2 regions of the Marinobacter sp. es.048 genome follow, and region 2 is predicted to be linked to the other one. Evidence: riboswitches for the same ligand, from Rfam matches in the RefSeq annotation. Region 2 holds a riboswitch; the other holds the start of a gene.

Region 1 (8,513 bases), 1.0 Mb from region 2:
GGAGGCGCTGGCGCACGGCACTGGCATCAATGGCCAGTTGATCCGCCGTTTGCCACAGATGGCTGGACTGGTCCGGGCTGTTATCTCGCTCAGGCTGATCGGCCAGCAGCAATTCGAGTACGCCTTTGCGGGCCGCCTGAACACGTGACGAGCCTGCGCTGCGAACAACCATGCCGGGCGCGGCCTCGCGAATACAGCTTGCGGCGAGTACCCGCTCACCCTCCACTTCCACCATGCAGGCCCGGCAATTGCCATCCGAGCGATAGCCTGGGGCGTCTTTGAAACAAAGGTGAGGGATGGTCTCACCGGCGCGTTTAGCGACCTGCCACAGGGTTTCGCCGGGGTAGGCCTGAACTTCGACATCGTCCAGGGTCAGGGTAAAGCTGGCGGTTGCATCGTTCATGGCTCTTTTTGAATGGCTCATGGCTGCCTCCCTACCCTTTGGCGATCAGGTTTTGGCTCGCAAGTTCACTACGGAAGTCCCGCAGCAGGCTCAGCACCGGATTGGGTGCAGCCTGGCCCAGGCCGCAGATGGAAGCATCCATCATCACACCCGCCAGCTGTTGGAGCGTTTCCTCATCCCAGGTACCCCGTTCCAGCAACGTCAGCATTTTCTCGGTGCCGACACGGCACGGGGTGCACTGCCCGCAGGACTCATCCGCGAAGAAGCCTAAAAGGTTTGCGGCGGCGGCTTGCAAATCGTCCTGATCAGACAGGACGATCACCGCGGCGGAGCCGATAAAACAGCCGTGCTCCTGCAGGGTATCGAAGTCCAGGGGAATGTCGGCTTTACTAGCCGGCAATATCCCGCCCGAGGCCCCGCCGGGCAGATAAGCCAGCAGGCGATGCCCTTCGGCCATGCCGCCGCAATATTCTCCAATTAGCTCATTGAGGGTGATGCCCGCAGGCGCAACGTGCACACCGGGCCGGGCGACCCGCCCGGACACCGAAAAGCTGCGAAGCCCCTTACGACCATGGCGCCCCTGGCTGGCGAACCATTCCGCACCCTGGGCGTGGATGCGCGGGATCCAGTAAACGGTCTCGACGTTGTTAACCAGGGTGGGCTGGCCAAACAATCCTTTCTGCGCAACGAATGGCGGGCGATGGCGTGGCTTGCCGGGCTTGCCTTCCAGAGACTCAATCAGGGCGGATTCCTCACCGCAGATATAGGCTCCAGCGCCACGGCGCAGGATGATAAAACCCGGCTCGACGATGTCGGCCGCTTCCAGCTCGGCCATGGCCTCTTTCAGAACACTGTGCAGGCCGGGATACTCATCCCGGAGGTAGATGTAGAGGGCTTGAGCCTCGACAGCCCAGGCACTGACCAGGGCCCCCTCCAGGAAAACATGGGGTTCTCGCTCAAGGTAGTAACGGTCCTTAAAGGTGCCCGGCTCGCCTTCGTCGGCATTGATTACCGCATACCGGGGCCCCGTCTCGGCTCGCACGGCCTGCCACTTGCGGAAGGTGGGGAATCCGGCGCCGCCGAGACCGCGCAGGCCGGCGAGCTCCAGTTCCTTGGCCAGCGATTCGACGCTCACCCAGCCTTCGCGGCAATCCTTCAGTAACTGATAACCACCGGCTGAGTTGTAATCCGCAAGTCCTTGCCAGTGGATTTCTTCCGGCTGAATCTGCCCCTGCTCTACCGCCGCACCCACAGCCTGGGCATTGGCATGGCAAACGTGATGATGGCCGACTTCTACCACTGGCGCCGTGTCGCAGCGCCCCATGCAGGGTGCTCGCCTCACACGCACCTGGGCGGGATCCGCTCCGTCAGATAGCGCCTGATGCAGCGCCTCTGCTCCGGCCAGTTGGCACGAAAGCGAATCACACACCCGCAAGGTTATTGCCGGTGGTGGCGTTTGTTCGTCGTGAATGACGTCGAAATGGGCGTAAAAGGTGGCCGTTTCATAAATAGCGGCCATGGGCAGATTCATGAAAGACGCGAGGGCCCGGAGGCGAGGCATGGAGAGGTAGCCGTAGGCATCCTGAATCAAATGCAGATGCTCGATCAGGCGATCGCGGTGTCGCAATGACGAATCAACGCGTTCGTCACCGATCAGGTCCCGAAGCTCCGACAGTACAGCGGGTTCCAGCTGTCGGCCACGAAGGCCGGAACGACGGCGTTTGACCACTTCTCCTTCTGTATTCATTGTTTTTGACCAGGCGCCGAGGGTCCAGATACAGCCTTATTGGCTGGCTTGACTGCTTTCGAGTCATTGAAGCATATCCAGACGGGGTGGCGCCAGCATGTGCCGAAGCCAAAGCACCAGCAATCGAAAATGCAGAAGCCCATTAGATGAAGCTCATCGACACGCTATTTTCCTGAGCTGTTATGAAAAAGCCGGAAGCGATCAATGATCACCTCCGGCTGCAAACTCACCGAGGAGTTAAATCAATTGCAGTAAACGCTCGTAAACGCCTTTTCTGCGTTCAGGTTCACTGGAATGGGCGATCCACAATGGCTATTGTCCGTGTTGCAGACAGCGAGCCCGTAGTCGCTAACACTTGGATCGATGTTCTTCAGAAGAACACGAGAGCCCTGGCTACTGGCCACCTCAACACCATTGGCAACTTCAAAGCGAGCACTGTCTGACACCTCAAACACCTTGAAGAACTTGTCTTCAACAGGAATCTGATCCTCTTCGTTCTCAAAAATCTTGTTAGAGCGATCAATGTCCAGCTTTGTCGTGTCGACCTCATAGAGGTTGCATACGTGCAGGCCAGCCGCAGGCTGAGTGTATGCTTGGGTATTCGGCCGATCTTCGTTGAGCAAGGCATGGCTCAGTGGCCTGGCAACATAAGTCTCACCAGAGACGGCCTTCGCCAGCTCCAGGCTATCAATAATGCCCTTGTCGAGTACCTGGGTGGATTCACCGGTCAAGCCGTCGTTCTTCGTGCCGGTAAGGAGGCGGATGATTCGACGCTCATCGGCTTCGGGTTCAGCAGCTTTGATCAACGCAGCGTGCCCAGACACGATCGGCGCTGAAAAGGAAGTCCCATACACATATCTATAGTCCTCAACATCGTTCGTAGTGAAGACGGAGCTACCGGTCGCATAGATGTCAACAAGCTCCCCAAAGTTGGAGAAGCCTGACTTCTGCCCATCCAGCATGTTGGCACCGACAGACACGACACCCTCGCAGTTAGTGGGGTAGGTGTTGGAAGCATCCATATTTTCGTTACCTGCTGCACCGACAACTAGGATGCGTTTGGATCGAGCGATGTTGAGTGCGTCCTGCAAGTAGCGTGGACACGTGGTTATCGCACCAAGAGACAGATTGATTACATCCACAGGCTCACTTAGCGTTGCTACCCCCTCAACGGGCTCGCCAGCCAACCACAAAATGGCATCGGCAACGTCGGTGGTAAAGCCACTGCCAGTGCACCAAAGTGCACGTGCTGCGATAATGTCAGCATCGACGATACCGGCCATGCCTTTGCCATTATTAGTTGTTGCCGCAGTTATATGCGCACCATGGGTGCCGTGACGGTACTCGCAGGTGGGGTCCAGGACATTCTCACGAAACTCAGGACCACGCTCCCCAGTAACGACATTGGCGCCAGATGAGTAGGTAATGTCGCCGGTTTCTGCAAAGCCACTATCAACGAAGCCGATACGCATACGCTCTGATCGATCGTAGATGGCCTGAGCCCGGTTAATGTTCAGGCGACCGGGTGTGGTCTCAGAAGAATCATCCCAGATTCTTTGGTCAATAAGCCTCGGGTCATTGTAAACCTGATCGCCAACCGCGCTTCCGCGTACAGTAGATGGTACCGGAATTTCTTTGACCGGCTTGATGTTCTCTATTTTTCGGGCGATCTCAATGTCACCAATGGTGGCATCGTTCTCCAGTCGCTCTATGGTTTCCTCAACCTCATCTCCGGATACGACAAGACGCTTCCAACGATATTCCAAAGTATCACCTTGAGTTGAGCCTTCCTCGCTACCAATAACCTTGTAGACAATGATGGCTTTTTCGCTGTCCGAAGATTCCGGAACAGATTTCATGGGAGTTGGCTCATCAGCAAGGGCCAGACAGTGAGCGCTGACGAAAAACGCTGCTGCGAGTACATTCTTGATCGACATAGCCGCTCCTTAAAGACCGGTCAGGGGGGTCAGAATTTCGAATCCGGCAACGTAGTACACTTGCCCTGTTTCTGGATCAGTTTTCAGCATTGAGTCTGCGAAGTAACGGCTGAAACGAGCCTGGGACTCAACATATTCAAGACCGGAATTGGGCAGAGTCGACATCACAGCACTCGATGTAGCGTCCAATTTACGAATCATCCCGTAACCGTAGTCGTCGTGACTAGCCACCTCAGAAAGCGCGGTGTTGAGATAGCTTTGAAGAGCGCTCTCGCCAATGATGCCAGCCTGGTAGTCATCATAAGCCTGGGAAAGCTGCTTGAAACTCGATCGAGCCGATGCGTATGTGGGCTGACCCGTTGCATCGAAATCATCAATTAATTCGTCCCGCTGGGCCGGGGTCAGATCTTCACGCAGATACCCAAGGTCGATCAGGTATTCGTAGACCTTTCTGTCTTCCGACAGGGCGAGAATCTCGTCAGCATTTTGCTGGATATTAAAAGCCCGGGACTCGACTGCCTGTGCAGACGTATTGATGCCCATGATTTCATAGCGTTGGATCAGAGTGTCATTACCCTTTGACATATACACGTCGTAAGTGCCCAGAACCGGCTGCTCTAATTCGGAAGCAACGATAGAGATATCGGAACCAGTGAAAGATAGAGTAAAGCTTTCACTGGGCTGAACCGGCTCGATTCTATCGATGGTGTTGCGAGCAGGGACACTGTCAGTTGTGTCCTCCGCGATAGAAAATTCAACTTTTTCGTTAATACGGACAGTCTGCGGTTTGTCACTGCCACTGCCACTGCCACCGCCACCGCCACAACCTGTGGCGAAAAGCGCTACTGCTATGCATGATGCAAACGCTTTGCTAGATCTCATTCAATTTCCTTATTTTGCGAACTCTTCATCTGCTAATGCTTTTTGGTAACTTTTTTGTTCAGCAACTTTTTAATTAACGCCATTGGAGGCATCTACGAGGGGGTTCCCAGTGGGGCTATTTCGAGAATTGGTTTTGTATGCCTTGACTAATTCCCCGTTGGTATCGAAGCGGACAATGGTTGTTTCGTTCGTATTTCCACCAAAATGACGGATTTCTGTATACGGGTAGGACCAAATTTCTTGGCCATTGCTCTCATTGATTTCGGGCGGGAATCCCAGAATTTGCTCAACTTCAGCCGAAGTCATGCCAGACTGCAGGCGATCCAGATCTTGATCGGACACTTTCACTCCGTTCGTATACGGCTGGAACAACCCACCTACGGCATTGCCAACACCTTCCGCAACGGCCCCAACCCCCTCCTTTACACCTTCTGCGGCATTCGAAAATGCGCTCTGGTTTCCACCAGAGGTTGCACAACCAGAGAGCGCAATAGAAGCCAAAACGACCGCGCAAAAAAGCTTTACGTGTTTCTCATTCACTTTGAGATCCTTTTATTTGGTTCCATGAAAAAAACCCAGCAAAGAGGAGCCGGGCTAAGAATAGGAACCTATCACTTCCCTCCCTAAGAAGCTGTACAGTGTTTAGTCAAATGGACCAAAAAAACTCCGTTTAACAACCTTTTACACATATCATGATCATAACCCCCTCTTTGACTGATGTTGCTCGCACAGAGAACCGTTCTTTTGAATTGCAGGCCAAAACGCACAGATCACTCTTGAACAAAATGGCCCGGATACCTTCTACAATCTACAACTATCGGAAGCTCGACGACGGAAAAGGGAGTACTGGAATGAAGGCGATTATCGGCGCTGCAGGTCGAATTCTTCCACTCGTGAATACAACCGCAAATACCACGTATACGGACAAGGGCTCGCTCAATACCTGTACTGACAACAGAGGCAACAACCATAGTTCGGCAACCAGACCTACGTGACATGGCACAGAGGCCGAAACCGATGCAGCAGGTCATGGAACCCGGCAAAGTAATGAGTCCAGGCGCTGCTAGCCGATTTACCGGACACGCTTGAGTCTGGAATTACGCCGTAGAATGGCCAAGCTAGTAAGACATCTATGCATGCATAGTATGTGGCAAGGGCCTATTAATCGGCCAGATACAAGGGTAACAATCTGTTGTGAGACCTGAGGATGAAGGGCTTAACTGATGAGTTATTGCTCCCGGGGTTGGAGCAAGAAAGATATGCACGAGAGCGAGGCAATTCGCAAACACTACCGTCTGGTGGTGCCACCGAAGCGGGCTCGATCCACGCTGACGTGCATCAACCAGTGCAAAGCCGAGTCGTAAGGTTCTCAAAATATGAGTATCGGAAGGGATAGGATCGAGGTTTTTGGTGCCCAGGAAGGGCCGTTTCAGGCCTCGAAAAGTTTTCTCAGAATTTTCTCGGTGCAGAATGCAACTATTTTGGTGTGCTGCAAACCGTTGGAATTACTGGGGAAAATTGGAGGCGCGGGTCGGAATCGAACCGGCGTACACGGAGTTGCAGTCCGCTGCATAACCACTCTGCCACCGCGCCGGAAAAGATCGAAGGGATCAGATCTTTGTGCTCTCAGGTGGGCATTGAGAGACTTGATATTGGAGCGGGAAACGAGATTCGAACTCGCGACCCCAACCTTGGCAAGGTTGTGCTCTACCAACTGAGCTATTCCCGCTCTTTGTTTCCGGGGCATTGCCTCGTCAACGGCTGGGTATTCTACGGATTACGCTTCTGCCGTCAATACTTTTTTTCAAGTTTATGTTTTATAGGGATTTGTTGGTTAAATAATGTTCGGGTCGGTATAATGCACATAACTCAACGGGGTGCCCGGTTTATTCATCAGGGGCTGAGACCATACCCGCGGAACCTGATCCGGCTCGTACCGGCGAAGGGATTGAGTGCTCACCGTACCGGTGACGCCGCGGCATGGTTCCCTGACCGACATAAGGACTCGAACCATGCCAAAGCTTATCCTCTTCCTGCTGGCGGGCGTTGCCCTGCCCCTCCTCGCGCATGCACAGGGCAACGAGACTCTGACCGTCTACACGCACCCATCCTTCGCGGCCGAATGGGGGCCTGGTCCGGGCGTTAAGGCGGCCTTCGAGCAACAGTGTGACTGCACTCTCGACTATGTAGTGCTGGAAAGCGGAGGTGACATACTTCAGAGGCTCCGTCTGGAAGGCAGTTCTACCGGGGCGGACGTTGTTCTTGGGCTGGATACGGGCACCATGGAGACCGCTCGCCAGACCGGTTTGCTTACCCCCCATAAAATCGGGCTTGATGCGCTCGATCTGCCGGTGGACTGGGACGACTCGCTTTTCGTTCCATATGACTGGGGCTACTTTGCCTTCGTCTACGATACCGAACAGCTGCCCAACCCGCCGGAAAGCCTGGAAGAACTGGTCAATTCGCCGGACGACGTCCAGATCATTATCCAGGACCCGCGCACAAGCACCCCGGGTCTCGGCCTGTTGCTCTGGATGAAAGCGGTCTACGGCGACCAGGCCGGCGAGAAATGGCAGGCGCTGAGCGACAACATCCTGACGACCACCAAGAGCTGGAGTGACGGCTACTTTTCGCTGTTTATGAACGGGGAGGCACCCATGATCCTCTCCTACTCAACTTCGCCCGCCTATCACATGGCCATCGATAAGACCGACCGGTATCAGGCGGCACAATTCAAGGAAGGTCATTATCTGCAGGTGGAAGTGGCTGCGCTGGTGGAACCCTCTGATCAGAAAGCGCTCGCGCGGGAGTTCCTTCAATTTATCCTGACACCGGACTTTCAGCGTCATATTCCGCTCAAGAATGTGATGTACCCGGCCATTGATCTCGGCGATGAGTTACCTGCGGTGTTTGATCGATTGATTCAGCCAGAGGCAACCCTGTTTATTGATCCGGCCGAGGTGGCCGAGCAACGCAAAGCCTGGCTCGATGAATGGCTCAACGCCATGATTCCGTGATGCAACGATCCTTATCGGCGCCACTCAGTCGCCCTGCCTGGCAGGTCGTGCCAGGCCTGATTATCGCGCTTGTTCTGCTGGCACTGACCCTGGCCGGTCTGGCGGCGCTGGTGTGGCGGGCTCCCTTGCCTGCGGTGTCCGAGCTCTGGGAGAATCGATACCTGGCCAACGTTATTCGATTCACTGTCTGGCAGGCCACGCTCTCGACCGTCATAAGCCTGAGCCTGGGGCTGGCAATCGCGCTGGCTCTGGTCCGGCAACCTCGGTTTCCGGGCCGTAGCCTGCTGTTGCGTATCATGGAACTGAGCCTGGTTTTGCCAACCATCGTGGCAGTATCGGGCCTGATTGGTATTTATGGCCGCCAGGGCTGGCTGACCACTCTGGTGGGCGACTGGACGTCCGCTAGCTGGAATCTTTACGGGCTGAAAGGGATCTTACTGGCACACGTCTTTTTTAATGCGCCACTGGCCGGCCGCATTCTGCTTCAGGCACTGGAATCAGTGCCGTCGACTCAGCGGCGCGTGGCC
Region 2 (8,513 bases):
GGGTTGTTTAACCAACGCCCGGAATTATGAACCTGCTCAAGCAACAGGGTTTCGGTGAACTTTGCTGTCTGGAGCACCTGAATCCGGACTCGTCCCAGGTAATGGTTCTCCCGATGCAGCTCGAATTCGCAGACGGGCTTGCCGTCCACCTCCAGCTGCCGCAGTTTCTGTAACCGCTGATAGTTTCCATCACACAAGGCGCCCAGTTGCCTCAGATCCGGAACGTACCGCTTGGGCTTCATGGTCCATTCACCCATCATTGCCACCCTTTCCTCAAACGGGCCCGATTCAGCTCGAGCCACTGGAGAGCAATAATGGCGGCAGCGTTGTTTATACGGCCATCGTGGATCATCGCTATGGCATCATCCGATGACACCACATGGGCGCGGATATCTTCGTGTTCATGTTCCATACCATATAGCCCGCCCGCATCTTCGGTGCTCACGCGGCCACAGTAGAGATGAATCATTTCAGTACTGCCACCGGGGGAAACCAGGTAATCGCAGATTTTTTCCAACGGCTCAAAGGTAAGCCCGGCCTCTTCCTGGCCCTCCCTCTGGGCGACCTCTTCCGGACTCTCGCCATCTTCGTTCATGCCGGCTACCAGCTCCAGCAGCCACGGCGACTGGTCGCGGCCCAGTGCACCCAGGCGAAATTGCTCCAGCAGAACCACTTCGTCCCGTTCCGGATCGTAGGGAAGTACACAGGTAGCGTCGCCACGAATAAAGAGTTCGCGGGTAAATACCGGCATGTCCCGGCCATCAAAACGCGGGTGGGTCAACCAGAGCTTATCCATGCGGAAGAAGCCCTGGAAGACGGTTTCACGTTTTTCGACGTTGACGTCGTTGGCTTTGAACTGGAACGGTTTGGCCATTTTTTGTCCGGTCGTTGAATCGACTTCGAACGATAGCCTTTAGTTGGGCATTACTTCAAGTTCAAACCTTGTCGTAAAGCTTACTCCCGGACTCCACGAACTGGCGGGATTTCTCCTGCATACCGGCATCCACCGCGGATACCTCGTCCAGGCCGTGCTCCTTCGCATAATCCCTGACCTCCTGGGAAATCTGCATGGAGCAGAATTTCGGACCGCACATGGAACAGAAATGCGCCACTTTGGCGGACTCCTTGGGCAGGGTTTCGTCGTGATAGGCGCGGGCCGTGTCCGGGTCCAGCCCCAGGTTGAACTGGTCTTCCCAGCGGAATTCGAAACGGGCCTTGGACAGGGCGTTGTCGCGAATCTGGGCGCCTGGGTGCCCCTTGGCCAGGTCGGCGGCGTGGGCGGCGATCTTGTAGGTAATGATGCCGGTTTTCACGTCGTCCTTATTAGGCAGGCCCAGATGCTCCTTGGGTGTGACATAGCAGAGCATTGCGCAGCCGAACCAACCGATCATGGCGGCACCGATACCGGAGGTGATGTGATCGTAACCCGGAGCGATGTCGGTGATCAGCGGGCCGAGAGTGTAGAACGGGGCTTCATCGCAGCATTCAAGCTGCTTGTCCATATTCTCCTTCACCAGATGCATGGGAACGTGGCCCGGGCCCTCGATCATGCACTGCACGTCGTGTTTCCATGCGATCTTGGTCAGTTCGCCCAGGGTTTCCAGCTCGCCGAACTGGGCCGCGTCATTGGCATCGGCGATGGAACCGGGGCGCAGGCCATCGCCGAGACTGAAGGACACGTCATAGGTCTTCATGATTTCGCAGATGTCTTCAAAGTGCTCGTACAGGAAGCTTTCCTTGTGATGAGCCAGGCACCACTTGGCCATGATGGAACCACCCCGGGAGACGATGCCTGTGGTGCGCTTTGCAGTCATGGGCACATGGTGCAGGCGCACGCCGGCGTGGATCGTAAAGTAATCCACTCCCTGTTCGGCCTGCTCGATCAGCGTATCCCGGAAGATTTCCCAGGTCAGGTCTTCGGCCACGCCGCCGACTTTTTCCAGGGCCTGGTAAATCGGCACGGTGCCGATAGGGACCGGCGAGTTGCGGATGATCCACTCCCGGGTTTCGTGAATGTTCTTGCCGGTTGACAGGTCCATGACGGTATCCGAGCCCCAGCGGATGCCCCAGGTGAGCTTTTCCACTTCTTCCTCGATGGAGGAACTGACGGCGGAGTTGCCGATGTTGCCGTTGATCTTCACAAGGAAGTTGCGACCGATGATCATCGGTTCGGTTTCCGGGTGGTTGATATTGGCGGGGATGATGGCGCGGCCACGGGCCACTTCTTCACGCACAAACTCGGGCGTGATCTCCGGCGGCAGGTTGGCACCGAATGACTGGCCCGGGTGCTGATCATCCAGCAGGCCGTTCTCGCGGGCTTCCTGCAGCTTCATGTTTTCGCGAATGGCGATGAATTCCATCTCCGGAGTGATGATTCCCCGGCGGGCGTAATGCATCTGACTGACGTTCTTACCCGGCTTGGCGCGCAGTGGCTTGCGCTCGTCCATAAAACGGAGCGGGTCCAGTTGCGGATCTTTCATTCGGCGGCGGGTGAATTCGGAGGAGTAACCTTGCAGCTGTTCGACATCGTCGCGCTCTGCAATCCACTCCGCTCTCAAAGGCTTGAGACCTTTGCGCAGGTCGATAGTCGCATCCAGATCCGTGTAAGGTCCGGAAGTGTCGTACACCACAACCGGTGGATTTTTTTCTCCGCCCATCTCGGTCGGGGTGTCCCGGACGGTAATTTCCCGCATGGGCACCCGTAGATCGGGTCGGCTACCCTGGACGTAGATTTTACGGGAACTTGGCAAAGGTTTAATGGCGGCGGAATCCACCTGTGCGGAATCGCTGAGGTAATCAGGCAAGTTGGTCATCATTCGCTCCCGGAACAATTATTGGATTTCGGGTCGCGTATGACGGAGCTTTCGACACGGACTCCCTCTGGGGAGAACACTGGTCTTTCAGCACTGTAGTCTTAAATCCCTACGCCGGTATTATCCGGATCAGGTCGCGGGTTCTGCGATGCAATCTCAGCCGGTTGCTCCCATTTCTTCGGAAAGCAGACCAGCACCCCGTCAAGACGCGAATCTGTAATGCGTGACACCCAGAATGGATGCCATTTGCAAGTGTAGAGCTGCAGGCAATTATTGTCCATAATGACCAACCAGACCCGTCTGCCCACGAAAACGGGGATAGCTTGCGTGCCCGCCAGCCCGACACGCACCCCGACTACCGGGCAAAGATGCGTAACCGTATTCAGGAGACAGAATGAAGAAGCGATTGCTTTCCGGACTTATTGGCCTCATGGCGGCCCAATCCGCCCTTTCCATGGATCTGGTCGAGACCTATGAGAAAGCACTTTCCTACGACTCCGGCATTGCCGCAGCCCGGGCAAGCTTTGAAGCCCAACAGGCAGCCAGCGATGTCAGCCAGAGCGCATTGCTGCCCCAGATCGGCGCCTTTGGTGAAGGCAACTACATTGATGTAGATGGCCCCAGCCAGGACAACAGCTACCGGGAACTGAACTACGGTGTCCAGCTTACGCAGCCACTGTTCCGGGCCGACGCCTGGTTTCGCTATGACGCCAGCAAGTTTCAGACTGAATCGGCTCGCGCAGAATACAACCTTGCCCAGCAGCAGCTGATCCTGGACGTTGCAACCGCTTACTTCAACGTGCTTCGGGCCCGGGACACTGTCACCACTGCCCGGGCAACCGAAGCTGCCATCCAGCGCCAGTACGAGCAGGCCCAGGAACGCTTTGATGTGGGCCTGATTGCCATTACCGAGGTCTATGAGGCGCGGGCCAGTTACGATGACAGCAAAAGCCAGCGCATTGCCGCCGAAAACCAGCTCAACGTGGCCCGGGAACAACTGGCCCGGCTGACCGGTGAGTACGCCGAGGAACTGGACAACCTTCGTCAGAACTTCCCCCTGGGCCGTCCGGACCCCATGGATCCGTCCGCCTGGGAAGCAACCGCCCTGGAGCAGAACTGGTCGATTCAGTCTGCCCTGTATGAGCTCAACGCCAATGAAGCTGGCCTTCGGGAAGCGAAGGCCGGCCACTACCCGACTGTGGACTTGAATGCGTCCTACGGGAAAACAGATCTCAGCGGAATTGACGCCGCCAACGCGCCCATCACCAGTCAGCAAGATGGCACCACGACACGCGGGGCCATCGGCCTCACTCTGAATGTGCCGCTCTACAGTGGTGGTGGCACACAGGCAGGCGTCCGCCAGCAACGCTCACTGGTAACTGTGGCAGAGCAGTCGTTGAATACGGTTCGTCGAGATGTTCGTGTAAATACGAGAAGCCTGTTCCTGACCGTCAACAATAATGTTGAAACTGCCTCGGCACTGGAGCAGACCATCGTCTCCCGCCGTAGTGCACTGGACGCGACCCGCGCAGGCTATGAAGTGGGAACACGGAACATCGTCGAGGTGCTGGACGCCGAGCGGGCCTACTACGTTGCTCTCAGGGATTACGCCAACGCCCGCTACGACTACGTGATCAACTCACTTCAGCTGAAACAGGCCGCTGGCACCCTGAGCCCCCAGGACCTGATCGAGCTGAACAATTGGTTGAGCGCGGCAGCGCCGGGTATCGAGGCGCTGGCAAACGAGGAAAAAACACTGGACGATCTGAGCCGGTGAATGTCAGGGCGAGCCTGCGGGCTCGCCCTGACCTTTCCGAGAGAGGGTTCAGACCCGTTCGATAATGCCGTCGACCACCTTGTCGAGTGCGCCCCGATTCTTGTTAACAACCTCTAATGCCCTCTGGCCAATTGCTTCACGCTCCTGCTCGTCACTAAAGAGGGACGACACATGCGCGGCCAGATCATCTGCATCGGCAACCAGCTTAACGCCCCGATCGTCGAGCAGGCGTTGGTAAATGGTTTCGAAATTAAAGATGTGCGGGCCAGAAAACACCGGGATGCCCCATCCGGCGGGTTCGAGGGGATTGTGGCCGCCGCGCTCTATGAGCGACCCGCCGACAAAGGCCTGGTCGCTGGCTCCGTAGAGCATCATTAGCTCCCCCATGGTATCTCCGAGATACACCTGCACCTGGCCCGGGTCCTCTCCACGCGACCGGCGGGCCAGAGTCAGACCTTCCTTCACCGCTTTTTCTGCCACCGGCTCAAAGCGGTCGGGGTGTCTCGGAACCAGGATAAGTAGCGCGTCCGGATGCTCTGTCAAAACCTTTCCATGAGCCGCAAGTAGTTGATCGTTCTCGCTGCCATGGGTGCTGCCGGCAATCCAGACCGGCCGACCTGCCAGCTCATGCCTGAGCGCTGCGGCCGAGGCTCGTACATCCTCTGGAATATCCACGTCAAACTTTACGCTGCCTGTGACGGCAACTTTGGCAGGCGCAACCCCTATACGCCGGAACCGCTCGGCGTCTTTTTCAGCCTGGGCAGCCACCCAGCTGATACTGCGCATGATAGGAGCGGCAAGGCCGCGAATACGATCGTACCCCCGGGCAGATCGCTCTGACAGACGGGCGTTGATAAGGAACACGGGAACCCGGCGGGCCCGGCACTGGCCAATCATGTTCGGCCAGATTTCGGTCTCCATGATAACCAGTATCCGGGGATTGGCCCGATCAAGAAAACGTCGGATAGCACCTGGCGTGTCGTAGGGTGCGTAGGCGTACTCCACCTGATTACCAAACATCTTGCGCGCCTGGGCCAAACCGGTATCCGTCATGGCTGTCATGAGGATAGTGATACCCGGGTTCCGGGCCAGCAGACGCCGGACCATTGGCGCAGCGGCGATGGTTTCACCCACCGAAACGGCATGAACCCACACAACTGTTCCGTTCTGCCTGGGCACAATGCCCAGGCGCTGGTACCAGTTACGCCTGAGTTCCGGAGCTCGACGTCCGTTCCACCACAGGCGCAGCAGGATGAACGGCAAAATCAGCCGAATAAGCTGGGAATAGATAAATTGCAGCACACAGGACTCCGGGCAAAACAGTGCGCTATCATAGCGCAAAACCTATTGATTTGCTTCCGATTGATCGCTCGGGCCATTGGGCCACCATTGATCAATTCAGACTTTGCAGGACCCGCTTTAGTGAAAAAGAAATACCGCAAATTACCGCGAAACACGGATTACTCGGCCTACCGCCATCCCCGCTGGTGGCCCACCTGGCTGGGAATCGCCTTGATGTGGTGTGTGTCCCGGCTGCCAATACGCGTTCAATGGTGGTTGGGCAAGCTGGCGGGACTGCTGGCGTTCCGCTTTGCCCGCAGTCGCCGGCACATCGCCGAGGTGAATATCCAGCTTTGTTTCCCGGAGCTCAACGCCGCTCAGCAATCGGCGCTGGTCCGGAATGCGTTTATTGCCAATGGTATCGGCTTGCTGGAACTCGGCATCGCCTGGTTTCGTGATCCAGCCAAACTGACAGCGATCACAGAAGTCCATGGCCTTGAGCATTTCGAGCAAGCCCTGAATCATGGCAAAGGCGTTTTGTTGCTTGGCGGCCATTACAGCACCCTGGACCTCGGCGGTAGCTTGGTGACCGAGTTCATCGAAGCAGATGTCATGCAGCGGGATCACAACAACCCATTAATGAACGCGGTGATGACAAGAGCCCGGGAACGCCGCTATGGCACGGTACTGGGCGCCAGAGACCTCCGGGGCCTGTTCCGCAGCCTAAAGAAAAACCGGGCGGTCTGGTATGCCACCGATCAGGATTACGGCCGCAAGGATATTGTCTTTGCACCGTTCTTCGGAATACCGGCGGGCACGATTACCGCAACATCCCGGATTGCAGAACGCAGTGGCTGCAAGGTGGTTCCGTTCAGTCATTTTCGGCGTGACGATGGGCCGGGTTACGACATTTACTTTCACCCTGCCCTTGAGAACTTTCCCAGCGGCGATGATCTTCAGGATGCCACACTGATCAACCAGACTATCGAGCGGGAAGTGCGGCGCGCGCCGGACCAGTATCTGTGGATGCACCGGCGCTTCAAAACCCGCCCGGATGAGAACGACCCGGGCTTCTACGAACGCCGGTAAAACCAGAGAACTCAGGCAACACGGAGGCCGGCATTGCATGCCGGAACACCATGGCCAAAACCGAGCCCAGGACGCAGGATGCATCCGCACCCGTGGTGTGGCTTCTGACCGACAACAAGCCGGGTCACCGGAATCAGCTGAAGGGGCTTGGAAACCGGCTTCGCGTCCTGGCTGGAGCAAGCACCTACTGGATCGACGCCTCCACCATGAAAATACCGCTTTGGCGTGCGCTGCTAGCCTCTCCGCCACGAATGGAGGCGTCACTGCCACGCCCCGACCTGGTCATCGCTGCCGGGTCTGGCACGCACCGACTACTGCTTGCCCTGCGCAAGCTACGCGGAACCCGAACACTGATTATTATGAAGCCCGCATTCCCACTGGCTCTGATCAGCGGCGCCCTGGTTCCGGCCCACGATCGTCTCCAGGCCAGCCCGCGAGTCCTGTTAACCGAGGGCGTTCTGAATACCATCACGCCTCTGGCCAGAATCACCGAGAAACGGGAAGCACTCCTGCTCATAGGCGGGCCCTCACCGCATTTCGACTGGGACGACGACGTCGTCCTGGGTCAGGTATCGCATCTGATCGGCCATTACCCTGACTGGCGCTGGACCATCAGCACCTCCCGGCGAACACCGGAAGCCATGCAGGAACGCCTCGACGAAATGGCCGGGCTGCGAATTACCGTGGTTCACCCCAAGCAGACCCACGAGGACTGGCTCAGCCACCAACTTTCCGCCTCACGGGCGGTCTGGGTGACCCCGGACAGCATGTCCATGGTCTGTGAGGCAGCAACCTCCGGAGTGCCAACCGGCCTTTTCGAGCTGCCTGCCAGGTCTGGCAGCCGGGTTGTGAACGGTGTGGAACGGCTGGTCCGGGACGGGTATGTTGCCCAATGGACCGACCATGCCAGCGTCATGGCAGGCAGAGCCGATCATGACAAGACGCTCTGGGAAGCCAATCGCGCAGCCCGATGGGTACTCGAAAACGGGTTGCTGCCAAAGAGCCAGAAAACCAATCAACGCCTGCACAAGGGGACCAAACCTTGAGAATTCTTCAGGCACTTCCAGCGCTGTACAGTGGCGGCGTGGAACGCGGCACCGTAGAGTTCGCCGCCGATCTCGTGAAACGCGGCCACGAATCCTTTGTCGTCTCCAAGGGCGGCCCTATGGCGGAACAACTGCGGGGACAGGGTTCGAAGCATATTTTCATGCCGATTCACCGGAAGAATCCAGCGTCCTTCGGGCAAATCCTGCCGATGCGCAAACTGCTTCTTGAACTGAAGCCGGACATCGTTCATGTCCGCTCCCGCATGCCCGCCTGGATTATCTTCCTGGCCCTGAAAAGCATCCCAAAGCGGGAACGCCCGGCGGTTGTTTCCACCTTCCACGGCATGTATTCCGTGACACCCTACAGCGCCATCATGACTCGCGCCGATCACATCATTGCCGTGTCCCAGTGTGTGCGGGATTACGTGATAAGCAACTACCACGTACCCGAAGAAAATCTGACCGTCATCCAGCGGGGCGTGGATGTGGATGCCTTTCATCAGCGGG

Evidence for each region. A riboswitch is a leader RNA that binds a small molecule or an ion and turns the genes downstream of it on or off. The one in region 2 is predicted to bind thiamine pyrophosphate.
Region 1: another riboswitch for thiamine pyrophosphate. It lies ahead of thiB (thiamine ABC transporter substrate binding subunit); the one in region 2 lies ahead of thiC (phosphomethylpyrimidine synthase ThiC).

Annotation. Positions count from the first base shown of each region.
Region 1 is NZ_FYFA01000002.1:354,170-362,682, forward strand. Features, by position in the region: gene fdhF (formate dehydrogenase subunit alpha) at 1-424, opposite strand, end outside; gene CFT65_RS12655 (NADH-ubiquinone oxidoreductase-F iron-sulfur binding region domain-containing protein) at 435-2,150, opposite strand; gene CFT65_RS12660 (S8 family serine peptidase) at 2,393-4,087, opposite strand; gene CFT65_RS12665 (hypothetical protein) at 4,097-4,969, opposite strand; gene CFT65_RS12670 (outer membrane protein assembly factor BamE) at 5,039-5,509, opposite strand; gene CFT65_RS19060 (hypothetical protein) at 6,193-6,333, shown strand; tRNA gene CFT65_RS12675 (tRNA-Cys) at 6,489-6,562, opposite strand; tRNA gene CFT65_RS12680 (tRNA-Gly) at 6,623-6,698, opposite strand; TPP riboswitch at 6,833-6,934, shown strand; gene thiB (thiamine ABC transporter substrate binding subunit) at 6,982-7,986, shown strand; gene thiP (thiamine/thiamine pyrophosphate ABC transporter permease) at 7,986-8,513, shown strand, end outside.
Region 2 is NZ_FYFA01000002.1:1,390,406-1,398,918, forward strand. Features, by position in the region: gene CFT65_RS17440 (DUF1249 domain-containing protein) at 1-257, opposite strand, end outside; gene CFT65_RS17445 (NUDIX domain-containing protein) at 257-874, opposite strand; gene thiC (phosphomethylpyrimidine synthase ThiC) at 936-2,813, opposite strand; TPP riboswitch at 2,902-3,024, opposite strand; gene CFT65_RS17455 (TolC family outer membrane protein) at 3,208-4,590, shown strand; gene waaA (lipid IV(A) 3-deoxy-D-manno-octulosonic acid transferase) at 4,639-5,892, opposite strand; gene lpxL (LpxL/LpxP family Kdo(2)-lipid IV(A) lauroyl/palmitoleoyl acyltransferase) at 6,013-6,960, shown strand; gene CFT65_RS17470 (mitochondrial fission ELM1 family protein) at 7,011-8,006, shown strand; gene CFT65_RS17475 (glycosyltransferase family 4 protein) at 8,003-8,513, shown strand, end outside.